Regions from separate parts of the Anaerosinus gibii genome, predicted to be linked through region 1. Evidence: riboswitches for the same ligand, from Rfam matches in the RefSeq annotation. Region 1 holds a riboswitch; the other holds the start of a gene.
The links. Region 1 has a riboswitch for cobalamin ahead of P3F81_RS07775 (TonB-dependent receptor plug domain-containing protein). Riboswitches for the same ligand answer to the same signal wherever they lie in the genome.
Positions count from the first base shown of each region.

Region 2: linked by a shared signal. The riboswitch ahead of cbiD (cobalt-precorrin-5B (C(1))-methyltransferase CbiD) and the one ahead of P3F81_RS07775 (TonB-dependent receptor plug domain-containing protein) in region 1 are both predicted to bind cobalamin.

Region 1 is NZ_CP120678.1:1,619,166-1,622,854, reverse strand. Features, by position in the region: gene P3F81_RS07780 (outer membrane protein assembly factor BamB family protein) at 1-768, shown strand, start outside; cobalamin riboswitch at 764-940, shown strand; gene P3F81_RS07775 (TonB-dependent receptor plug domain-containing protein) at 1,178-3,166, shown strand; gene P3F81_RS07770 (efflux RND transporter periplasmic adaptor subunit) at 3,267-3,689, shown strand, end outside.
Region 2 is NZ_CP120678.1:1,332,632-1,336,320, forward strand. Features, by position in the region: gene cbiT (precorrin-6Y C5,15-methyltransferase (decarboxylating) subunit CbiT) at 1-26, opposite strand, end outside; gene cbiE (precorrin-6y C5,15-methyltransferase (decarboxylating) subunit CbiE) at 26-646, opposite strand; gene cbiD (cobalt-precorrin-5B (C(1))-methyltransferase CbiD) at 631-1,737, opposite strand; cobalamin riboswitch at 1,872-2,045, opposite strand; gene P3F81_RS06370 (ArnT family glycosyltransferase) at 2,097-3,665, opposite strand; gene P3F81_RS06375 (lysylphosphatidylglycerol synthase transmembrane domain-containing protein) at 3,680-3,689, opposite strand, start outside.

The DNA of each region.
Region 1 (3,689 bases):
GCATGGGTAGATTGGATTAGCGTGGATGAAAAAATGAATACCTTAGTATTTGGTACGGCAAATGTTTCAGGAATTCAGTATGAATTTGCTGATTCGCTATATTATGTAAATGCTAAGACAGGAGAAATAAAAAATAGCGTGCAGATTGCAGGAATCATTCCTTATGAAAAAACTGCAATGCGTGGCAGTCCGAATATTAGTGCAGATGGAAATTTTGTGTCGGCAATGGCGAGCGATGGAAGAGCTTTTCTCTACGATGAAAAGGGTAATTTGCTATGGGAACGCGCTTTGAGTGAACCGAAAAAGTTTGGTGCTGTTTATTTAAACGCAGTAGGAAGAGATGCTTTTGTCATTAAGGATTATGTAGTTTTCTCTACACTTAATACCTATAACAGTGCAAACTGGCAATTACCAACTCCGGTAGAACATCCGGGTAGTAATAGTGTTTATGTGTTTAATAAAACCGGTGAGTTCCTTTATCGCTGGCAAGCTGGCGGTGCAGTAGAAGACTTAGCTTTTGCTTATCCCTATGCTGCAATTGCAGTAGGAAAAAATACAAAAACAAAAAATGTAGAAGTTCATGGATTAAGAATATTAAATTTAGAAACTGGTGAAGTTGAAGCACAAATTCCAACTAAAGGACCAAATATTGCAGCGGCTATTAGTAAAAATGGCACATATGTTGCAGCTGTTGAAGTGCCGCTAAAAAAGAATGATGGTACGATTGTTGGAACCTACACTTTGCATTTATTACGAAATAAAAATTAAATAAAATGGAATAGGTACCATAGCGGTTTAATAGGGAAGTTGGTTAAAAGCCAACGCGGTCCCGCCACTGTATTAGGGAGTGAACTCAATAAATGTCACTGGAAGAAATTCTGGGAAGACTGAGCAAGCGATGAACTAGAGCCAGGAGAACTGCCTATTTGACAATCACCGTTGACCCACGAGTGATGGGGAGGGGATAGTAGAAAATGATTCTATTCAAAAGATGCATTAGTTTTTATTGTATTAAAGCTAATTTAGTAGTGTTTTTATGAATATAATTTGCTATGAAAAACCTTCTCTATATAAATAAAGAGAAGGTTTTTTCTATAGATATTCATTTTAGGAGATGATGGAGTAGCGACATTTTAGGGTAATTATTGTAACAGGGAAAGAAGAGGAGAGAAAGATAATGAATTTATTAAATCAAAAGAAAAAGAATCATTTAAAGAAAATTATAGCGATAGGATTATCTACGTTAGCTGTATCTTCACTGGGATATGCGAGTGGAGTTGAAGATGAGTATGAACTTGATACTGTCGTTGTTACTGCACAAAGATATGAAAAGAAAGATATTGATGTTGCAGCGTCAACTGATGTATATACGGCAGAGGACTTACATCGCACAGGGGCACGTAATGTGCAGCAGGCATTATCTATGGCGACAGGATTGGTTTATGAAGCAAAAGGGCCAGGTGGAGTTACCAATAGTACGATGACAAGTAAAATTATTATTCGTGGGGTAGAAAAAGGGACGCTGGTATTGATTAATGGAACACCACTTAATTTACGCGGTTTATATAATTTGGAAGATATTCCACTTGAAAGTATTGAGAGAATTGAAGTAGTAAAAGGCGGTGGATCTGTTTTATATGGTAGTGAAGCTACTGGCGGAGTTATTAATATTATTACAAAGAAATCTAAGCAAAATATAAGTAGAACTACTATTTCTACAGGATTTGGGAATTATGGACAAGAGAATTACAACTTAAATGTGCAAGAAAATAAAGTTGGCTTTAGTTATACTTATGATAAGTGGGGCGAAGTAAATGGTGTAAGTCAAACGCAAGATACAAGAAATAGAACAATGGAAACAAATTGTAATAATTCTGAAAAGAATAATTTTACGTTAAATTATTCTTTTGATGATAAATGGGACATGGTATACATGCATGATGAAGCTTTAAATCGTCGTTCTACCTCCTTTGCTGATGGATGGGAGGATTTAAGTGGAACGGATCAAATTCAAAGACGTCATAAATTCACGAAAGATTTTTTGCAATTTAATTATAAATCTGATGACGTAACGGGGAATGTTTTCTATAATGCAAATTCACTTGATAGTACGGCATACACCTTTTATACGACGGCAGGAAAGAAAAATAAAGTGCCAACACTTTCTACAAATACTTTAGAAAAAAATCGAACATCTGGCTTTGATGTTCAAAAAGTATGGGAACAAGAAAATGGAAAAATTCTTTTTGGGACAACATATCAAAATGAGGTATATAAACCAAATTTGCGTAGTTCTGCAGATCAGAATCGGTCACGAAATAATTTTTCTGTCTATGGACAATGGGAAACGGAATTAAATGACAGTGATACTTTTACGTTGAGTGGTAGGGAAAGCTGGACGACCGGTGCTGATGAAGATAAAAATTTTAATAACTTTAGCGCACAGGGACAATTTTTACATAAGATAAATGAAGATGAAAGCATTTATGCAAGCATTGGACAATCCTTTGTTATGCCTACATTTGGTCAGATGTATTCTAAAGAGGGTAGTATTGTTATTGGTAATGCGGATTTAAGACCACAAACAGGTATGCATTATGAACTTGGCTGGAAGAAAAATCACGAAGATCATAAATGGCGAGTTGCACTTTTTAATTATACAATCAAAGATAATATCAGCTCTAGCGCACAAAAAGTTGGTAGTGAAACCTGGTATTATTATATGAATGAAGATTTAAGAAATACAGGGATTGAATTAAGTGCAGAAGTCAAAGAAAATAATGGTTGGTCTTATAATTATGGCGTAGTATATAACAATCCAGAGTCAAAATTTTCTACAGATAAACCGGGGGCGAAAACTTATTGGGATAGAAACTATGGCAGATGGCAATTAAATGGTGGTGTTACGTATCAAAAAGAGCAATGGACAGCGAGCTTAATGATGAATTATCTTGCCGATCGTGTGATTACACCAAGCAGTGAACATTCTTATAAAGTAAAACCATATTTATTGGCAAATCTTAATGTGGATTATCAAATAGATGATGAAAGTACTCTTTCTTTAAGTGTTGAAAACTTGTTTAATCGTAAAGATATTATCAGCCATGCAAGTGAAACGTTTGCAACGCCTGCAAATTATATGCTTAAGTATAAACGGACTTTTTAATCTATTATAAATTATTCGAATTTAAGTTGGATTTCAGCGGCAAGTGAAGACTTCCGCTGAAATCATTTCATTTGGAAAGATGAAAAAGAAGGTGAATGAGATGCAGCAGACCTTTTTAAAATTAAAGCAACGACCTTGGTTGGTTTTAATCATTTTTATTTTGCTAGTCAGTAGCATTTTTATTATAAAAAATTTATTTATGCAAAAAAAAATGAACCGAGAGATGACGAAGCCTGTGGTAGCTGTAGAAACAGTAGAGCGGCGTGATATGTCAAAACGGATAAGCTTTTATGGCGAGACGGTTGCCAATATTCAGGTGGATATTGCACCTAAATATTCTGGGAGAATCAAAGCTGTTTATGTTTCTTTAGGGCAAAGAGTCGAAGCTGGTGAACTTTTAATTTTACAAGATAATGAAGACGTGGCTATTTCCATTGATGAAAACAAAGCACAGATTCGTCAAGCACAAGCAGAGCTTACTGAAGAGAAATCTTTTTACCAAGCATCCTATGACAGAGTGTAT
Region 2 (3,689 bases), 290 kb from region 1:
TGATCGGGAATTCCTAGATAATACATTATGCTATCACCACCACTATACAATTTTTATATTCGACGGTAGAAGCAGCTTCTTGCAATGTCATTGTCACAATAGATTCATTCTCATAAGATAAATGGGAACAAGCGTAAAGCTGCACATTTTGGGGCCAATCATTTTTTAAAAGAAGGCTAGCAATCGTAGCACTTGTATATTTTGAATCAGTTAAAAAACCAAGTTTGCGCCCTTTTGAATACTTAAGCCGAGCTAAATCAACCTCTCTCCCATGTAAACTAATTAAATCCGCATCATGCCAAGGGAGCGCCAATCTAGCAAAAGCAAGCTGCATAGAGCTTATTCCCGGAATAACCTCAATACAGGAAAATCTTTTATTTAAAGCTGCTAGAAAGCTATAATACCCCGGATCACCTGAAACCATCACTACGACATCTTGGCTTTTTAAATTTTCCTCAATAAAAGCAAGTGCAGCTTCGATCTCACCTGTAATTGCATGAGTTAGCGCCATTTTATTTTGAAATGAGCTTAACGACCGCTTACTGCCAACTAAAACCTTTGCAAAATCAATCGTTTTTTTTGCAATTGGTAATAAATAATCTTCTGATCCTGGGCCTATACCAACGACAATTATTTTATGTTCCACCCTAAAACTCCTCCGATTTTTTTTGCATTTTCATCTATTCCTAAAATTGTACCATCTAAACTGGTGATAACAGCGCCAATACAAATTTCATTATAAACGTAGCGCATTGCTCGATAACTAATTCTTTGTGCAATCAGATCATAAATTCCTTCAATATGATTTTCTTCTAAAATTTCAATTGCAGCTTCTGTCGTAGTCGTATTTAAAATATCTCTAACTACTCCTGTAGATGCTCCTAAAGAAGCTGCATACACCGCTAAAATTTCAAGACGAGCATCTGCAACTCTATTATGTGTATGAAAAATCCCACCGGCAACTTTAATTAATTTTCCTAAATGACCAACAAATAAAATATTTTGAATCTTTCTTTCAGCTGCACTTTCCAGCATAAAGCCAATAAAATTACTAGTCTGTACTATTGCATCTGCCCTTAACCCAAAATTGTCAATACAAGCATCATATCCTATTTTCCCAGGAACAAAAATTAAAGTATCTAGCCCTTTTGCTTTAGCAACATCAATTTGAGGTGCCAATGAATCTTTAAAAGCTTCCTCTGACATAGGTCTTACTATTCCAGAGGTGCCAATAATGGACAATCCTCCCTCAATACCTAAAATTGGATTTAATGTTTTTTTCGCTAACTCAACTCCACGAGGAATGATAATCGTAATTTCACAGCCATACTCTTCTTTTAATATTTCTTTTACTACATTGGTAATCATTTTTCTTGGTCCGGGATTCACCGCTGGTTGTCCTACTTTAGCAGCTAACCCTGGCCTAGTTACGATTCCTACTCCTGTTCCAGCTTTAATGATAATGTCTTTATGCTGAGCAGAGATGAGAACTTTAACTTCGATGATTATCCCATTTGTAATATCCGGATCATCACCAGAGTCCTTTCTAACAGCAGCAAATATTTCATTTTCGCTCTTTTTTTCCACATGTTCAATCGGAATCGAAAGTATTTCACCCGAAAGCGCTTGAATATTTACTGTGTTGAGATAGCTTCCTTTATGGGCTAGCAATGCTGCCTTCGTAGCTGCAGCCACACAGGTTCCTGTTGTAAACCCCGATTTTAAAAATTTTTTCAAAAATAAAACCCCCTGCAAAGGCAGAGGGTAAAAAAACGCAAACAACCACATATTAAAAATAACAGTTGTAGAAGCTTAATTACCCACCTGCCCATCATCCGTAGGTCGCTTATAAACAAGGCTGTTTATAGTAACGGTGTGCGTTAAAACAGGTAGGTCTCCTGGCTAAAATCATCATATCTTTACGCCTTCCCAGCAATCGCCAGTGGCATAGGTAAAGATACTCATTAATACAGTGGCGGGACCGCGCCGGTATCACACCGGACTTCCCTTTTAAGCAATTAAGCACCTGTTTCCTTAGTCATTTATCTTCTCTTATTTCAATATCTATAGATAAAATCCTGCTATATAATAAAAATTTACTTTATAAATCTAGTCTCTACTAGTATGAGTTTATTATCGATTTGGTTAATTATTGTAAGTTGATTTATCGTAGACTGTGGCAATCTATCATAATCGATATCTCTTAGAATAAAATAGGTTTTCTTATTCGTAAAAACTTTTTCTAAATCAGGAATAGATTTAGGAGAAAAAACTAGCTCATTGCCGTAAATTCCACTATAGAAAGAAATTCCTGGGCGAAGAAATTTAGAAATATAAACATCGCTAGTTCCATCATATTGCTCTAAAAAAACGTTACTTACATGCTGACTCGTAAAATCAGGTGCAATTTTCGGAAATAATAAATTTACTAACACAGCAGAAAAAATCATCATTCCTACTACCTGACTTTTAAAAGCTATCTCAATATTTCGTTTTAAAAGAAAGAAAATCGTTACTAAACACATCAGGATAATGGTAGAAGCTAAACTGATAAACCCAATTTCCGCTTGTGGCATTTCTTTTATCCCAATTGTACAGCCATAAACAAAAGTTGCCGATAAAAATAGTAAGCATCCAATCCAGCCCCAAGACCTTTTGGAACCAAAATAATTTCTACCGGTTAACTTATCAAGATACCATCCCACCAACATTGCTAATGCTGGAAACATTGGCAGTATATACGATACAAGTTTTGTTTTTGATATAGAAAAAAACAATAAAATGATTACTGCCCATAGATTTAGAAATAATAAATGATCAAATTTTCCATAAGAATCGGAAAAAGATTTATAGATAGATTGAAAAAGCAAAGTTATCCAAGGGAAAAACCCAACTAATAATACTGGAAGATAATAATACCATAATAGTCCACTAGGATGCTCTGGCGATGTAAATCTCGTTATGTTATGAAAACCAAGAAAACTATCGATAAATGCACTTCCATGCAAACTATACATATAAATATACCATGGCAACGCAACCAAGCAAAAAATAATGCTTCCAGATAAAATTTTCATTTCAGATAAAAGATGAAATTTTTTTAAGCATACTAAGTACAAAAATACAATTACACCAGGAAAAAATAAGCCTATGGGCCCTTTAGTTAAAACTGCTAAGCCTGCAAAAATATAAAATGTATAATATTGTCTACTTAAAAATGCAAAGAGCGAAACCATTAAACAAAAATTTAATGTAATATCTGTAACAGCAGCTTTACCTAAATAAAAAAATTCAATACTTGTTACTAAAATTAAAGCACTATAGATTCCCACTTTATGATTAAATAATTTTTTACCATAAAAGTATATTGCAATAATACTAAGCAAAGATAAAAATGCTGATGGGAATCTTGCCGCAAAATCATTTATACCAAATACTTGATAACTCATCGCAACAAGCCAATAATACATCGGTGGCTTATCATACCAATATTCACCGTAAATCTTTGGAGATAAAAAATCATTCGATAAAATCATTTCTTTAGGAGTTTCTGCATAGACCGGTTCATCAGGATCTAATAAAGGAAATCCAGATAAATTAGAAAATATAGTAATAGCAGCAATTATTATCATGATTCCAATTGAAATATTTTTATTTGTTGACATCATAAACTCCTTTATTATTTTAAC